Regions from separate parts of the Citrobacter pasteurii genome, predicted to be linked through region 2. Evidence: predicted binding sites of a transcription regulator. Region 2 holds the regulator's gene; each other region holds the start of a gene.
What was found. The regulator PhoB, encoded in region 2, activates phosphate uptake and scavenging genes when phosphate is short. The targets are predictions, from matches to a motif close to CTGTCATAAAACTGNCNNAT.
Positions count from the first base shown of each region.

Region 1: the regulator PhoB is predicted to act here: its motif matches at 1,515-1,534, upstream of uvrB (excinuclease ABC subunit UvrB).
Region 3: the regulator PhoB is predicted to act here: its motif matches at 1,581-1,600, upstream of phnC (phosphonate ABC transporter ATP-binding protein).

Region 1 covers NZ_CP077262.1:3,679,974-3,685,800, reverse strand. Annotated here, with positions in the region: gene bioD (dethiobiotin synthase) at 1-307, shown strand, start outside; gene I6L54_RS17980 (ABC transporter ATP-binding protein) at 273-995, opposite strand; gene uvrB (excinuclease ABC subunit UvrB) at 1,764-3,785, shown strand; gene yvcK (uridine diphosphate-N-acetylglucosamine-binding protein YvcK) at 3,938-4,846, opposite strand; molybdenum cofactor riboswitch at 5,136-5,281, shown strand; gene moaA (GTP 3',8-cyclase MoaA) at 5,269-5,827, shown strand, end outside.
Region 2 covers NZ_CP077262.1:4,077,623-4,083,449, reverse strand. Annotated here, with positions in the region: gene sbcC (exonuclease subunit SbcC) at 1-664, opposite strand, end outside; gene sbcD (exonuclease subunit SbcD) at 661-1,863, opposite strand; gene phoB (phosphate response regulator transcription factor PhoB) at 2,054-2,743, shown strand; gene phoR (phosphate regulon sensor histidine kinase PhoR) at 2,794-4,089, shown strand; gene brnQ (branched-chain amino acid transporter carrier protein BrnQ) at 4,497-5,816, shown strand.
Region 3 covers NZ_CP077262.1:4,766,552-4,772,378, reverse strand. Annotated here, with positions in the region: gene phnD (phosphonate ABC transporter substrate-binding protein) at 1-726, opposite strand, end outside; gene phnC (phosphonate ABC transporter ATP-binding protein) at 750-1,538, opposite strand; gene yjdN (VOC family metalloprotein YjdN) at 1,671-2,120, opposite strand; gene I6L54_RS22985 (zinc ribbon domain-containing protein YjdM) at 2,260-2,595, opposite strand; gene crfC (clamp-binding protein CrfC) at 3,138-5,495, shown strand; gene I6L54_RS22975 (diguanylate cyclase regulator RdcB family protein) at 5,492-5,827, shown strand, end outside.

The DNA of each region.
Region 1 (5,827 bases), 400 kb from region 2:
TTCTGACTGGGTACAAACAGAACAACTGCCGGTGATTCTGGTGGTTGGCGTCAAGCTTGGCTGCATCAACCATGCCATTCTGACTGCGCAAGCGGTACAACAGGTTGGGTTGACGCTGGCGGGGTGGGTCGCCAATGATGTGGCTCCGCCAGGGAAACGCCATTCTGAATATATGGCAACGCTGAAACGCGCGATTCCGGCCCCGCTGCTGGGGGAGATCCCATGGCTGGAAGACGAGCCAGAACGCGCAACGACAGGGCATTACCTCGACCTTAGCGTTTTGCCTCTGGCGCCATCCAGCCGTTAAGAAACGGGTCGTTGAGCTGCCCCAGTTGTCCCTGGGCCACATTGCGTCCGCGATGTAACAGGCAATAGCAATCAGCGACCCGACGAATAAACGGCAGGCTTTGCTCTGCGAGCATAATGGCGATGCCCAACTCCTGGCTTAGCCTCACAATCAGGTTCCCCAGCTTGTGGATATACGCCTGACCCGTTCCTCGCGTAGGCTCATCGAGGATCAGCAGGCGTGGGCGTGTAACCAGCGCGCTGGCGAGCGCGAGCTGGTGCTGATTATCCTCTGATAAGGCAACCCCTTTGGTCTGACGCAGACTGTATAACTGTGGGAAGAGGCGGTATATATCGCTGCTGTTCATCGTTTCGCTTTCCTCAACCGCCTGGCGCGCAATATGCAGATTTTCCTCGACCGTCAGCTGCGAAAAAATCCGTCTCTGTTGTGAAACGGAGTTAATACCCAGCGCAATGCGATTTGCCGCTGGGATCGGGCTCAGATCGCACGGTGGTGCGCCTGCCTGATGCCAGACCATCGTACCGCTTTCAATAGGCAAATTGCCGATGATGCAATTGGCCAGCGTCGTTTTCCCCATCCCCGGAAGTCCCAGCACACCGGTACACTTGCCGGGCTGCAGGTCGAGATCCACATCCCATAGCGTGTGCTGGTTACCGTAATAGTGATTCACTGCGCGAAGACTCAACATAGATTTTCTCCATCATGAAGTTATCCGCCCGACAGGCCGGGGAGCAGAAGAAAATTGCAAATCTCTTGCCACAAATGGGAAATGCGCGAAAAACAGCGGGATAGCGTGATCCACCGGCAGCGATATCTGGTTTTTAACGATACGGGTTAATTTTGCGCACATTGCCAGTGCCTGGTCGCGTCGGGATGGTGCAGGCAGGTAAATGGTGAAAATGCGAGCAAGATCTCGACCACCTCCAGGGCTTCGTTAGCTGATAAATATAAAAAAATGGCGATAATTTTTTTTTATCCCACTCGAAAAGAGCAAGTCGGTGTTTTTGCCAGGCGGCAGTCAGCACGGGCTGGAGGCAGTTATCCACTATTCCTGTGGATAACCTTGTGTATTAGAGTTAGAAAACACAATGTAAGCGAGAGAAGACGCGGCCTGCGACTAAATTGATGCGAAAGACGGCTCGAGAGAATAGTTATTGAAATACAGAATGTTAGATAAAAGCAATGGCTGTCGCGGAAGTGTCATGCGTTGCCATAAAACTTTCATCTGCCGTCTTGACAAATGTTAAAAAAGTCATTGGTTTGGGGATAACACATTTTTACTGGTGTTTTATCCCGCCAGTGCCAAAATTTTAGCCTGCTCTGACGGGCATTCTGATGGCGTAACAGAAATATTCTGGTGTGTTACTGTTTTTTCATCCAGTATATTTTACTGGCAAAATATACTGCTGCGGGTAAAATTACACACCTGCCCGCCCATTGCTTCAGGTAGCTGCTCATGAGTAAACCGTTCAAACTGAATTCCGCTTTTAAACCCTCTGGCGATCAGCCTGAGGCGATTCGTCGCCTGGAAGAAGGGCTGGAGGATGGTCTGGCGCATCAGACGCTGCTCGGGGTGACGGGGTCGGGGAAGACATTCACTATCGCCAACGTGATTGCGGACTTGCAGCGTCCTACCATGGTGCTGGCTCCCAATAAGACGCTTGCTGCTCAGCTGTACGGTGAGATGAAAGAGTTCTTCCCGGATAACGCAGTGGAATATTTCGTCTCCTACTACGACTATTATCAGCCGGAAGCTTATGTCCCGAGCTCGGATACTTTTATCGAGAAAGATGCGTCGGTAAACGAACACATTGAACAGATGCGCCTGTCGGCGACCAAAGCCCTGCTTGAACGGCGGGATGTGGTGGTGGTGGCCTCGGTTTCCGCGATCTATGGTCTGGGCGATCCGGATCTGTATCTGAAGATGATGTTGCACCTGACGGTGGGGATGATTATCGATCAGCGTGCGATCCTGCGCCGGCTTGCTGAACTGCAATACACGCGTAACGATCAGGCATTCCAGCGCGGGACGTTCCGCGTGCGTGGTGAGGTGATCGATATCTTTCCGGCCGAATCTGACGATATCGCGCTACGCGTCGAGTTGTTTGATGAAGAAGTTGAGCGCTTGTCGCTGTTTGACCCGCTGACCGGGCAGGTTGAATCCGCTATTTCGCGCTTCACCATTTACCCGAAAACCCATTACGTGACGCCGCGCGAACGTATTGTGCAGGCAATGGAAGAAATTAAAGTCGAGCTGGCGGAGCGCCGCAAAATCCTGCTGGCGAACAACAAGCTGGTGGAAGAACAGCGTTTAAGCCAGCGTACGCAGTTCGATCTGGAAATGATGAACGAGCTGGGTTACTGCTCGGGGATTGAAAACTATTCACGCTATCTGTCCGGACGCGGTCCGGGCGAGCCGCCGCCGACGCTGTTTGATTACCTGCCCGCCGATGGCCTGTTGGTGGTGGATGAATCCCACGTTACGATTCCGCAAATTGGTGGGATGTACCGTGGCGACCGGGCACGAAAAGAGACGCTGGTTGAGTATGGATTCCGTCTGCCGTCGGCGCTGGATAACCGTCCGCTGAAGTTTGAAGAGTTTGAGGCGCTGGCACCGCAAACCATTTATGTCTCAGCGACACCGGGCAATTATGAGCTGGAGAAATCCGGTGAGGATGTGGTCGATCAGGTGGTGCGGCCGACCGGGCTGCTGGACCCGGTCATTGAAGTTCGTCCGGTGGCGACACAGGTTGATGACCTGCTGTCTGAGATCCGCACCCGTGCGGCGATTAACGAACGCGTGCTGGTGACGACACTTACCAAACGCATGGCGGAAGACCTCACCGAATACCTTGAAGAGCACGGCGAGCGGGTGCGCTATCTGCACTCCGACATTGATACCGTGGAACGCATGGAAATCATTCGTGATTTGCGCCTGGGCGAGTTTGACGTGCTGGTGGGTATCAACCTGTTGCGAGAAGGCCTGGACATGCCTGAGGTCTCTCTGGTGGCGATTCTGGATGCAGACAAAGAAGGGTTCCTGCGTTCGGAACGATCGCTTATCCAGACCATCGGTCGAGCGGCGCGTAACATCAACGGTAAAGCGATTCTCTACGGCGATAAAATTACCGCCTCAATGGCCAAAGCGATTGGTGAAACCGAACGCCGTCGTGAGAAACAGCAGCTCTACAACGAAGAGCACGGTATTACGCCACAGGGGCTGAACAAGAAAGTCGTTGATATTCTGGCGTTGGGTCAGAATATTGCGAAGACCAAAGCGAAAGGTAAAGGGAAGTCGCGTGCCGGGGCGAAATCCGAGGTTGTTGAGCTGGACATGACGCCGAAAGCGCTGCAGCAGAAGATTCACGAGTTAGAAGGTCAGATGATGCTGCATGCGCAGAACCTTGAGTTCGAAGAGGCCGCGCAGATCCGTGACCAGTTGCATCAGTTGCGCGAGCTGTTTATCGCGGCATCGTAGGTGGGTGCCGGATGCGGGGTAAACCCCTTATCCGGCCTACAAGCGCACCTGTAGGCCTGATAAGCGCAGCGCACCAGGCCGTGTTTGGTGCCGGATGGCGGCGCAGCGCGTTTTTGTAGGCTTGATAAGCGCAGCGCATCAGGCAAATACGTTCAACCTAACGCCTGCACCGCTTTCTCCAGCGCGCTATGCAGCAGTTGACGGTCATGACGGTAGGGAATATCGCTGGCCTCCAGTTCATCCTGAATCACAATGCGGTCGGTCACGGCGGAAACATCGACTTTTGGTCCGACAATCACCGCATCAATCACCTTCTTACCAACATATTGCTCAATGATGGCCAGCTTATCGGCAAGCGTCAGGCTGGCGGCAGGCAGGCTGAGTTCGCGTCCCAGATTGCCGATATAAACCATTGGAGCCGGTGTGCGACGTAACGCCTGCGCCAGCTCGTCTAGCAGCAGGATCGGCATCAGGCTGGTGTAAAAACTGCCTGGTCCTATCAGAATCAAATCCGCTTCGGCGATGGTTTCAATCGCCTCTCGCGTGGCGGGAACTTTAGGTGAGAGCATTAATTCTTGCGGCAGGGTAGTGAGCTGGTCGATATTTACTTCGCCATACACTTCATGTCCCTGATCGTCGAGCGCCATCAGGTCCACCGGTAGTTCTGACATGGGAATTAAATGTGCGTCCACTTTCAGTAGGCTACGAATTAAATTTATCGCCTCCAAAGGCCTCACGCTCAGGTGATCCAACGCCTTTAACATCAGATTTCCGAGGTTATGGCCGGAAAGTTCGCCATTACCGCCAAAACGATACTCAAACATCGCCGATGCGACGCTTGGTTGGGTAATTAACTGGTTGAGGCAGTTCCGCATGTCTCCCCAGGCAATGCCGCCTTCTGAACGGCGAATTCGCCCCGTGGAACCGCCGTTATCGGTGGTCGTGACGATGCCCGTCAGGCGTGAACCTAAAGAGGAAAGTGATGACAGAACGCGTCCTAATCCATGCCCTCCGCCGAGAGCGACAACGCGATCCAGATCTGCCAGCGTACGAGTGCGCATAGTTATTCCTGATATCAATTGATCGGCGTTACAGTAACGTAAATAGCGTGTTTTCAGCAATTATCCAGTCGTCATCTGCAGAAAATAATTTTCTGCGATCTACCCCTTTCTGACGATATCGACCTGACAGCAAGATGATGTATATCAATGCAAAACTGTGGTTTTTGCTTATTCTGTAGCGAAAATGCACGATCATGCCGCTATATACATATTTATACAGCGAAAGTGTACATGGCAAAAGCGTCATTTACACGCTAGTATCGGCATAACCACAATGTACTCGAAGTATGACGAGTATAAACACTCTAGCCTCTGCACCTGGGTCAAATGATACGGTGCTTTGGCCGTGACGATACGTGAATACGATTGTCACCAGGGCGCAGGAAGAAATGACTTCGCCTCCCGTATTTGGAAAGGTGTACATGGGCTCTCAACTTACCGATGCATTCGCGCGTAAGTTTTACTACTTACGTTTGTCGATTACCGATGTGTGTAACTTCCGTTGCACCTACTGCCTGCTGGATGGCTATAAGCCCGGCGGGGTCACCAATAACGGCTTTTTAACCGTTGATGAAATTCGTCGCGTCACGCGCGCGTTCGCCAGTCTGGGAACGGAGAAAGTGCGCCTGACGGGGGGCGAACCGTCACTGCGTCGCGATTTTACCGACATTATCGCCGCCGTACGTGAAAACGACGCCATCCGTCAGATTGCGGTGACCACCAATGGTTATCGTCTGGCGCGCGATGCCGCCGCCTGGCGCGATGCCGGGCTGACCGCGCTCAACGTGAGCGTCGACAGCCTGGATGCTCGTCAGTTTCACGCCATTACCGGACAGGACAAGTTTCAACAGGTGATGGCAGGCATTGACGCCGCCTTCGATGCCGGTTTTGAAAAAGTGAAAGTCAACACCGTGCTGATGCGCGACGTAAACCATCATCAACTGGACACCTTCCTCGCCTGGGTTCAACCACGGCCGATTC
Region 2 (5,827 bases):
TCAGGGACTGTACCTGCTCTGGTGCTAACAGCGCCACGCCGCTGGCCTGGGCCTGTAGTTTTTCCAGCTCCGTGCGCGCTGCTTTGTGCTTTTCAAACACCATGGCGGAGATTTGGCCGTAAATCTCTGTGCCGGTCAGCTCTTCCAGCAGTTCGGCGCGCTCTTTCGGTTTGGCATTGAGAAATGCGGCAAACTGCCCCTGAGACAGCAGCATCGAGCGGGTAAAACGGCCGTAATCCAGCCCGGTAAGCTCGGCGGTCATTTCCAGCTTGTCTTTAACTTTATCGGCGAGAATTTTGCCATCGGCGCAACGAGCCAGTTCGACACGCGGAACCTGCAGATTGCCCTCAGGCTGATTGCGCGCGCGGTTCTGGCTCCAGAATGCGCGATAGGCTTCGCCTCTGACTTCGAATTCAACTTCGGCCAGACATTCCGCCGTATCGCGGGTCATCAGGTCGTTTTGCGACTGCGATACGGTATTGAGTCGTGGTGTTTCGTGGTACAACGCGAGGCAAATGGCGTCCAGCAGGGTGGTTTTCCCGGCACCGGTTGGACCGGTGATGGCGAACAGCCCGTTGCTGGCAAAAGGCTCTGCCGTGAAATCAACTTTCCATTCCCCTTTCAGGGAGTTGAGGTTTTTCAGGCGCAGACTGAGAATTTTCATGCTTCAGCCTCCCCGGCAAGCGTCTGTACGGTTGCGCTAAACAGCTGATTAAGCCGCTCACGCTGTGGTTCTTCAAGTTCTTCCAGCGCCAGGCGGCGGTCAAAAACCTCCGCCACGCTCAGTTCGCTTAATGTTTCACGACGTTCATTGACCATGATGCGCTCGCGCTGTTCCCGACTGCGGCGCACCAGTAACACCTCTACCGGTAAATCTTCGGTCAAGGCCTGGATTTTACGCTGCATATCATGCAGATAGTCATCGGTGGTAATTTCAATATCCAGCCACACCGGCGGATCTTGCTGTACGTTGCGCCACTGCTCAAGCTGGGCGGTAATGGCGGCGAGATCGCCTTTCAGTACCGCAAGCGGCTGGGTGACCGGTACGGTGAGATTCTCAACGGCGCTCAGCTTACCGTTTTCAAAGCTCACCAGGTGGACGCATTTGCTTTTGCCGCACTCGTCAAAACTAAGCGCAATCGGCGAGCCGCAATAGCGAATATGTTCTGTACCGCCGATGATCTGCGCCCGGTGAATATGTCCCAGCGCAATGTAATCCGCCGGTGGGAAATTTTGTGCCGGAAAAGCATCCAGCGTCCCAATATAAATATCACGTACGGCGTCACTTTTACTGGCGCCGACGGTGGTCAGATGCCCTGTCGCAATAATCGGCAGATTCTGGTCGCCACGCAGCGCGCTGGCGTTCTGATATTGCTGTTGGTAATAGTCGGTGATTGCACCTAATAAATGCTGCTGCTTTTCGTGACCGGTTAGCCCCGCCTGACTGGTAATGATGTCACGTGGACGTAAAAAAGGAACCGGGCAAAGGATCGCGCCCGGCGTGCCGTCGCGTTGAGGTAGCACTTGCGGCGCGTGGCCCGCGCTGGCCACGACCGTGGTGTTGAGAAACGCCAGAATATCGCGGGACTCATTGAGCGTGGCGACGGAGTCGTGGTTGCCTGCCAGCACCACCAGATGACAGCCGGTTTGCTGCAGATTAACGACAAAACGGTTATACAGCTCACGGGCATAGCTTGGCGGTGAGCCGGTATCAAAAATATCGCCTGCCACAATAATGGCATCCACCTGATGGGATTGTGCCGTTTCCAGCAGCCAGTCGAGAAAGGCCTGGTGTTCAGCGGCGCGGCTCTTGCTGTAGAAATTTTGGCCCAGATGCCAGTCAGACGTGTGGAGGATGCGCATAAGAGTTCCATGACAAAAAAACGATGGCGGAGATTATAACCTTGCAAGGGCGGTAATATCTTGTTTCCGGGCTGTCATAATTCGCCTGGCTGCGTTAAACCTGGACTATCTTTTCATAAATCTGTCATAAAAGTGACGCATAATGCCACGGTATTGATGGCAAACGATTTAATTATAAACAGGGCAAATCATGGCGAGACGTATTCTGGTCGTAGAAGATGAAGCTCCAATTCGTGAAATGGTCTGCTTCGTGCTCGAGCAAAACGGTTTTCAACCCGTAGAAGCCGAAGACTATGACAGTGCTGTGAACCAACTTAATGAACCCTGGCCGGATCTCGTCCTGCTTGACTGGATGCTTCCCGGCGGCTCGGGTCTACAGTTTATTAAACACCTCAAGCGGGAAGCGATGACGCGGGATATCCCCGTGATGATGCTGACGGCGAGAGGTGAAGAGGAAGACCGCGTCCGGGGTCTGGAAACCGGTGCGGATGATTATATTACCAAGCCGTTTTCTCCCAAGGAGCTGGTGGCGCGTATTAAAGCGGTTCTGCGTCGTATTTCACCGATGGCGGTGGAAGAGGTTATTGAGATGCAGGGGCTAAGCCTTGATCCGACCTCGCATCGCGTGATGACCGGAGAGGATCCGCTGGATATGGGGCCGACCGAATTCAAACTGTTGCACTTCTTTATGACCCACCCTGAGCGCGTCTACAGCCGTGAACAACTCCTCAATCATGTCTGGGGAACCAATGTCTACGTGGAAGACCGGACAGTGGATGTGCATATTCGCCGGTTGCGTAAAGCGCTGGAGCATAGCGGACACGATCGTATGGTGCAGACGGTACGCGGGACGGGATATCGCTTTTCGACCCGCTTCTGACTGCAAGTAATAAGAGCCTGAGGGATTAGGCTGTAAATGGAGTAAGACGTTTGCTTGAACGATTGTCATGGAAAAGGCTGGTACTGGAGCTGATCCTCTGCTGCATACCGGCTTTTATCCTTAGCGCTTTTTTTGGTTATCTACCCTGGTTTTTACTGGCGTCGGTAACGGGCCTGCTTATCTGGCATTTCTGGAACTTATTGCGTTTGTCCTGGTGGCTGTGGGTCGACAGGAGTATGACGCCTCCACCGGGTCGTGGCAGTTGGGAGCCACTGCTCTACGGCCTGCATCAAATGCAGTTGCGTAACAAAAAGCGCCGTCGCGAATTGGGTAACCTCATTAAACGCTTTCGCAGCGGGGCGGAATCGCTACCCGACGCAGTGGTGCTAACCACCGAAGAAGGCGGTATTTTCTGGTGTAACGGACTGGCACAGCAGGTTTTAGGGTTACGCTGGCCGGATGATAGCGGGCAAAATATTCTTAACTTGTTGCGCTACCCGGAGTTCACACAATATCTGAAAACACGCGACTTTAGTCGGCCAATTAATCTGGTACTCAACACCGGACGGCATCTGGAAATTCGCGTAATGCCCTACACCGATAAGCAACTGCTAATGGTGGCGCGCGACGTTACCCAGATGCACCAACTGGAAGGTTCACGACGTAACTTTTTCGCCAACGCCAGCCATGAGCTACGTACCCCGCTGACGGTGTTGCAGGGCTACCTGGAAATGATGCAGGAACATCCGCTGGAAGGGACGACGCGCGAAAAAGCGCTGCATACCATGCGTGAACAAACGTACCGTATGGAAGGGTTAGTGAAGCAGTTGCTGACACTGTCGAAAATTGAAGCCGCACCGGCGATGATGCTCAATGAAAAGGTGGATGTGCCGATGATGCTGCGCGTGGTCGAGCACGAAGCGCAAACGCTGAGCCAGCACAAACATACGTTTACTTTTGATGTTGATAACAGCCTGAACGTGCGGGGGAACGAGGAGCAGTTGCGTAGCGCTATCTCGAATCTCGTCTATAACGCGGTGAATCATACGCCTGCGGGAACACACATTACCGTACGTTGGCAGCATGTGGCCTCGGGGGCGGAATTTTGTGTGGAAGACAACGGTCCAGGCATTGCCGCCGAGCATATTCCACGCCTGACCGAGCGTTTTTATCGTGTAGATAAAGCACGATCCCGACAAACGGGGGGGAGCGGATTAGGTCTGGCGATTGTGAAGCATGCTCTGCATCATCACGACAGCCGTTTGAATATCGACAGCGAACCAGGCAAAGGGACTCGTTTTAGTTTTGTGCTCGCGGAACGTTTAATTGCCAAAAACAGCGGTTAAAACGTATTCGTAAGCTTATCTTTCCAAAAGCCAGCGTAAGTTGGCTTTTTTTGTTGCAGTCAATAAAGAGTTCCTGAATTTTACGACGTTTGATTGTTTTTTGTTCGCATGATTACCCATGTCTTTTTCCAGGGAATGGTGTTTTGTGCTAGCTCAATTTTTCATATCGCTATATTGTTCTGGTTTTTAGATCCCACCTTGCTTTAAAACGTTATAAGCGTTTAAATTGCGCTCCAGGTGCTGTCATACCGACTGCATTTACGCGGTAAATCGAAAAACTATTCTTCGCCGCGCCAGGCAGGGAGAATTTCCCGCTGGAATTGCTTAAAAATGCCGCTGTATCATCCCGCAGGGAAAGGCAGAAAATTAAACGTTTTCAACACCACATCCACAGGCAGTAAGACTTTATGACCCATCAGTTAAAATCGCGCGATATTATCGCTCTGGGATTTATGACATTTGCACTGTTCGTTGGTGCAGGTAACATTATTTTCCCCCCAATGGTTGGTTTGCAGGCAGGCGAGCACGTCTGGACTGCAGCCTTTGGCTTCCTGATTACCGCCGTGGGCCTGCCGGTACTTACCGTGGTCGCACTGGCGAAAGTGGGCGGCGGCGTGGACAGCCTGAGCACGCCTATCGGTAAAGTTGCCGGTCTGCTGCTGGCTACCGTCTGCTATCTTGCCGTGGGGCCATTATTCGCCACGCCGCGTACCGCGACGGTCTCTTTCGAAGTCGGGATTGCACCGCTGACCGGTGATTCTGCGCTGCCGCTGTTCATCTACAGCGTGGTGTACTTCGCGATTGTGATTCTGGTGTCACTGTATCCCGGCAAACTGCTGGATACCGTGGGCAACTTCCTTGCTCCATTGAAAATTCTGGCGCTGGTTGTGCTTTCCGTGGCGGCGATTGTTTGGCCAGCGGGCCCGATCAGCAATGCAATGGAAGCCTATCAAAATGCGGCATTCTCGAATGGCTTTGTGAACGGCTATCTGACGATGGATACGCTGGGCGCGATGGTATTTGGTATTGTTATTGTTAACGCCGCCCGCTCGCGTGGCGTTACCGAAGCGCGTCTGTTGACCCGTTACACCGTCTGGGCTGGCCTGATGGCGGGCGTGGGGTTAACGCTGCTGTACCTCGCGCTGTTCCGCCTGGGTTCAGACAGTGCGACGCTGGTCGATCAATCTGCTAACGGTGCGGCAATTCTGCATGCGTATGTTCAGCACACCTTCGGTGGTGCAGGCAGCTTCCTGCTGGCGGCGTTGATTTTCATCGCCTGTCTGGTGACTGCGGTTGGCCTGACCTGTGCGTGCGCTGAATTCTTCGCGCAGTATGTTCCGCTGTCTTATCGTACGCTGGTGTTTATCCTTGGCGGTTTCTCGATGGTGGTCTCTAACCTGGGTCTGAGCCATCTGATTCAGATCTCTATTCCGGTGCTGACGGCTATCTATCCGCCATGTATCGCACTGGTTGTATTAAGCTTTACCCGCTCATGGTGGCATAATTCTTCCCGCGTCATTGCACCTGCGATGTTTATCAGCCTGATTTTTGGTATCCTTGATGGCATTAAAGCTTCTGCAATTGGTGATGTCTTACCAGCCTGGACCCAGCGTTTACCGCTGGCAGAACAAGGGCTGGCGTGGTTGATGCCAACAGTCGTGATGGTGGTCCTGGCCGTTATCTGGGATCGCGCAGCGGGTCGACAAGTGACCTCCAGCGCACACTAATATCACTGACA
Region 3 (5,827 bases), 690 kb from region 2:
GGCTTCAGAGAGGTTCTTACGCCAGACGATCGGATCGCCCGGGATCAGCGGTGACTTCCAGATAACCTTCAACTCTTTCAGCTTGTCCGGTGCGGAGGTTTTCAGCTTGTCGAGGTTTTCGGTGTTGTTGGTAGCCACATCCACCTGTTTGTTGGCGACGGCCAGGGCGTTGGTTTCGTGCCCGGCGTTAACGGTGCGTTTGAAGTCGCTGGCGGAGATGTTGTTTTTGGCGAAGACGTAGTAACCGGGGACGAGGTAGCCAGAGGTGGAGTTGGGATCGCCGTTGCCGAAGGTCAGATCCTTACGTTTGGCGATCAGATCGTTCAGGTTGTTGATCGGACTGTCTTTGTTAACGATCAACACGCTCCAGTAACCCGGGGATCCGTCGGCGGCCACGGTCTGGGCAAACACTTGTCCGTTGGCGCGATCCACCGCTTCCATTGCTGAGAGGTTGCCGTACCAGGCGATATCGACTTTGTTAAAGCGCATGCCCTGGATGATCCCGGCGTAGTCCGGGGCGAAGAAGGCGTTTACTTTCACGCCCAGCGATTTTTCCATGTCCTTCAGGAACGGTTCCCACTGCGGCTTCAGGTTTTGCTGTGATTCGGTCGAAATAATGCCAAAGTTCAGCGCTTTTTCTTGCTCTTCGGCATGGGCCGGGGTGAGCAGTGTGCTGAGACTAAACATGCTGGTAAAAGCCAGCGCGGCAACGGTCTTATAGCTCATTTCCATTCCTCATTGTGGGGATGTCAGGCAGCCTGCGCGTTCTGTTCGACGCGGTTCATGCTGCGGTAGAGATGGTCAAAACGGTCGTTGTCAAAATGCTGGCTGCTGCCATCAAAGAAGACGTTGCCCTGGCGCAGCGCGACAATGCGTTCGCAGTAGCGCAGGGCGTAATCCACCTGATGCAGCGTGACGACCACGGTGATGCCGTCGGTCTGGTTGATGTCGCGCAGGGTGTCCATCACGATGCGCGCGGATTCCGGATCCAGCGAAGCAATCGGCTCATCGGCAAGGATTACTTTGGCCTGCTGCATCAGCGCGCGGGCAATCGCGACGCGCTGCTGTTGTCCGCCCGAAAGCGTGGAAACGCGTTGGTATGCAAAGTGCGCCATGCCGACGCGGGTTAACGCCTGCAATGCACGCTGTTTCTGCTCAGCGGTAAACCAGCTAAAACAGGTACGCCAGAACGGCGTACTGCCGAGTGCGCCAATCAGGACGTTCTCCAGCACCGTCAGGCGGTTCACCAAATTGAACTGTTGGAAGATGTAGCCGGTGTGGGCGCGGCTTTTGCGGATATCGCGCGCCAGGCGGCCTTCATGTTGAACGGTGCGACCCAGCAGTTCGACATGGCTACCAGGTGATTTATCACCGACGATCAAACCGCTTAAATGACGTAAAAGGGTGGATTTGCCGGAGCCGGACGGCCCAAGCAGAGCCACCATCTCACCGGCACAGATATTCAGATCAACCGCATTAAGCGCCTGATGTTGATTGAAGGATTTGGAGAGTTTCTCGACGCGAATAACCGTTTGCATGCTGCGGCCTCCCTAAAAAAGTGGCCCCATCGTGGCGGATTAATGTGACGTTTTCGTTAAAGGAAGGTTACTTAGTGATGAAGAGTTGAGCGATATTTGATGACAGTACGGGAGGGCTTGCCTCCCGTTGGATTACTCGGATAGCGGCTGCTGCTGTTTGACGACGTTGATCATCCACGGCACGCCATACTGGTCGCTTACTTTACCGAAACCGTGGGCCCAGAAGGTTTCCTGCCAGTCCATTTCGATTTTTCCGTTTGCTGCCAGGTTATCAAACCAGCGTTTACCTTCGTCGACGTTTTGCGTGTCGAGCACCAGCGTAAAGCCAGAGTAGTGGGCATTTCCATCGGGGGCGCTATCACTCATCATGATGTCGCTGCCTGCAACGCGCAGGTTGGCGTGGGCGATGGCGGTATCGGGGAATTTCATTCCGGAAGGGCAACCTTCTTCGCTGTCCTGCGCCGATTTGGGCATTTCACCGAAGTTGATTTTGTAGAGCAGTTCGGCACCTAACGCCTGTTGATAATAGGCGATGGCGTCAGCGCAGTTGCCTGCAAAGGAGATGTAGGGACTTAACGGCATGATCTTTACCTCAGGTAAAAGAAACCAGTTAAGTGTAGATGCCGTGTGCAAAAATAAACCAGGCGGGAAGTATGGGCTTCCCGCCTGACAAATGAACTGGTGTAGGCCTGATAAGCGCAGCGCCATCAGGCAGGTTAAATCAGTTCTTTTTCACAAACTCAGATTTCAGCTTCATTGGGCCAAAGCCATCAATTTTGCAATCGATGTTGTGGTCGCCTTCAACCAGACGAATGTTTTTTACTTTGGTTCCGATCTTCAGCATGGAAGAGCTACCTTTTACCTTCAGATCTTTTACTACGGTAACGCTGTCGCCATCGGCGAGCAGGTTGCCGTTAGCATCTTTAACGATCAGTTCGTCGCTGTCCTGAGCGGGTTCAGCGTCGTTCCATTCGTGAGCGCATTCCGGGCAGATGAACATGCCGTTATCTTCGTAAGTGTATTCGGAGTTGCATTGTGGGCAGTGTGGTAATGACATGTGGATTTCCTCAAAAGTCAGCAGGGGCAAAAGCGCCCAAAATTGGCAGATTGCCGAAAAAGGCCGCAATTATACATAAAATCCCTGCTTTTGTCGGGGCTACAGGCCAATTATGCCCAACTATCTGTTGTAGCGTCAGGTTGCTTTCACGTCTATGAAAACCAGAAGGAATATTTTTTAAGGGAAATTGCTACGTTTAGTTATTTAAGATAAGGTGAGGCGAAACACCCGATATTCATAGGTAGCATGGCTTACAGACTAGCTAAGTCATTGTGAGTGAATACTTTGCGATCCCCTTAAATTTGGTAGGGGAATTAAGCTGGCATTTTTTAAAACTGAACTACTCTGTTTATCTTTCTTACTTAACATAGTAAGTGAGAGGCATCAGGCCAGCAGTCATACGATAAATTTTATTTTAATAATATCAGCTGGTTGTTTTAATTTTAATTATTTCCACACGTAATTATAAAAGCCGAAGATCTATAAATAAAACGATTTGGCTAAATAAAAGTAATGCTATTTGCGTTAAGGAAAGATTTTCCATGTACACACAGACAATTTATGAATTAAGTCAGGAAGCTGAACGCTTACTGATGCTCTCTCTTGAACATCTCAGGCAATTGCAGAAATTGCCAATGACCTCGGCGAATGATGTCATGCTGAAAAAAGGAGAGCATAGCGGACAGGTTGTTCAGCCCCTGCATTTCAGCGCGCGTGGCATGGATGTCCAGCAGGCAACGCTTAACAATGAACTGCGAAAGATTACCCGTCTGGAAATGGTTCTGGCGATCGTCGGTACGATGAAGGCGGGAAAGTCGACAACGATTAACGCGATTGTCGGAACTGAGGTTTTACCTAATCGTAATCGACCGATGACGGCGTTACCAACCCTTATCCGCCATACACCGGGACAGAAAGAGCCGGTGCTGCATTTTTTGCATGTCGCGCCAATTGACGCCTTAATGAAAATATTACAGCAGCGCGTGCGGGGATGCGATCGTCAGCGTCTGGCTCAGACGCTGGAAATAGATAAGGATATGAATGCCCTGCTCCAACATATTGAAAACGGCGTGGCATTTGAACGGTATTACCTTGGCGCACAGCCTATTTTCTATTTTCTCAAGAGCCTGAACGATCTGGTGCGTTTATCTAAAGCGCTGGAGGTGGAGTTTCCGTTTGCCGCCTATGCTGCAATTGAGCATATTCCGGTTATTGAGGTTGAGTTCGTGCATCTGGCCGGGCTGGCAAGTTATCCGGGACAATTGACGCTGCTGGATACTCCCGGGCCGAATGAGGCCGGGCAGCCACACTTACAGCAAATGCTCAATGAACAGCTGGCGCGGGCTTCCGCGGTACTGGCGGTGATGGATTATACCCAACTGAAGTCGATTTCGGATGAGGAAGTCCGTCAGGCCATTATGGCGGTTGGCAAGTCAGTACCGCTGTATGCACTGGTTAACAAATTCGATCAGAAAGACCGCAACAGCGATGATGAAGAGCAGGTGCGGGCGTTAATTTCCGGCACGTTGATGAAAGGCGGTATTACGCCTGAACGTATTTATCCGGTCTCCTCAATGTGGGGATATCTGGCCAACAGGGCACGTCATGAACTCGTGAATAATGGGCGCTTGCCGGATCATCAGGAGCAGCGCTGGGTCCAGGACTTTGCCGAAGCGGCACTCGGCAGGCGCTGGCGTACCACCGATCTTGATGATAAAGAACATATTCGTCATGCCGCCGATCTGCTTTGGGAAGACTCACTGTTTGAACAACCGATTCAGAAAGTGATCCATGCAGCCTACGCCAATGCCTCACTGTATGCGCTCCGCTCGGCATCGCACAAGCTATTGAACTATTCGCAAAGCGCACACGAGTATCTGGAGTTTCGCGCCCACGGCTTAACCGTAGCCTATGAGCAGTTACAGATGAACATCGCGCATATTGAAGATGACATGCAACAGTTGCAGAAAAGCCAGGCGCGGGTGGGCGACGAGGTCAGTCACGAAGTTGAGCTGGCGCTGGAGGCTGCTGCCGGCTATCTCAATCAGCAGCAGACCGAGATTCTGTACAGTATCAACTCGTTCTTTGTGAAAGAAAACGTGCTGATGATGTCACAACATGGCATGGGCGCTGCCATTACGACGGCGGAAATGGCCGGTGATATGCTGGTGTTGCATGACGAGGGGCAAGCGAAAATTGTGTTAGATAAAATTCGCTCCTCCTGTGAGGTTGTCCTGCTGGCGGCGCAGGAGAGTATCAGCCGGGACCTGGCGCTGCGTTTTGAGGCGCTTGAATCGACGTTATCCCGGGCGCTGAATGACGCTATGCGGCCTATTGAGCAGCGGGTGAAAGACGATCTGAATCATGCCGGATTTCGGGCGCGGATCCGTTTTCCAGCCTTTCATGCGGCGATGTTTAATTTCAATACCCGTCAGTTGTTTAACGAGGCTATTGAACAGGATATCCCTGCTGATAATGCCCCGTCCACCGGCGGTGTTGTGCGTGATACGTTCTCACGTTGGCTGAATCAACCCAACTGGGGATGGAATGATTACGTCGAAACAAAAACGCGTTACCTCATTGATATGGGCGCGTTGAACAAGAATCTTGTCCATTACGTCACTCAGTTTTGCCAACAAATTCGTAAAGCTTTAGTTGCTCAGGTCGATATTTCCGTTACGGCAGGCATGGCCACGTTTTTTGCTGATTTTTCACTGTGTCTGACGCAATTGCAGGCGAGCCTGCGCGAGAGTCTGACCCTGCGCCAGCAAAATGAATCGGCGGTGAATGCAATGAATGAACAATTGCAGCATCGTATTACGACGGCGGCATGGATTTATGAAGATTCCCGCTTGCTGCGTGACGATATCCACACCCTTTTTGCAACCGAGCATACATGACTAACGTGTTACTGGAAGGCCCAGGGCGGACGCTGGAGTGCGTCTACCCGAAGTTTATGGTCGATCTGGTTCAGGGAGATGAAACCAAACGTTCCGGCGGTTTTCTGCAGCAGCAGCAGCGGTTGCGTGCGCGCCTGACGCAGGAAGTGTTATCCCAGACGCAGCTGCGGGCGTGGGTGATGGCGGGGGTATCCAGCGAACACCTGGTGATGCGGCTTAAGCTGGTGGAAAAGCTGGCGGGCACTATCGATCCTGGCCATCTGGCGCTGGTACGTATTGCCGAGCGACTGGTGCTCTTACAACAAACTGAGCAGCCACGCGGACAATCAACT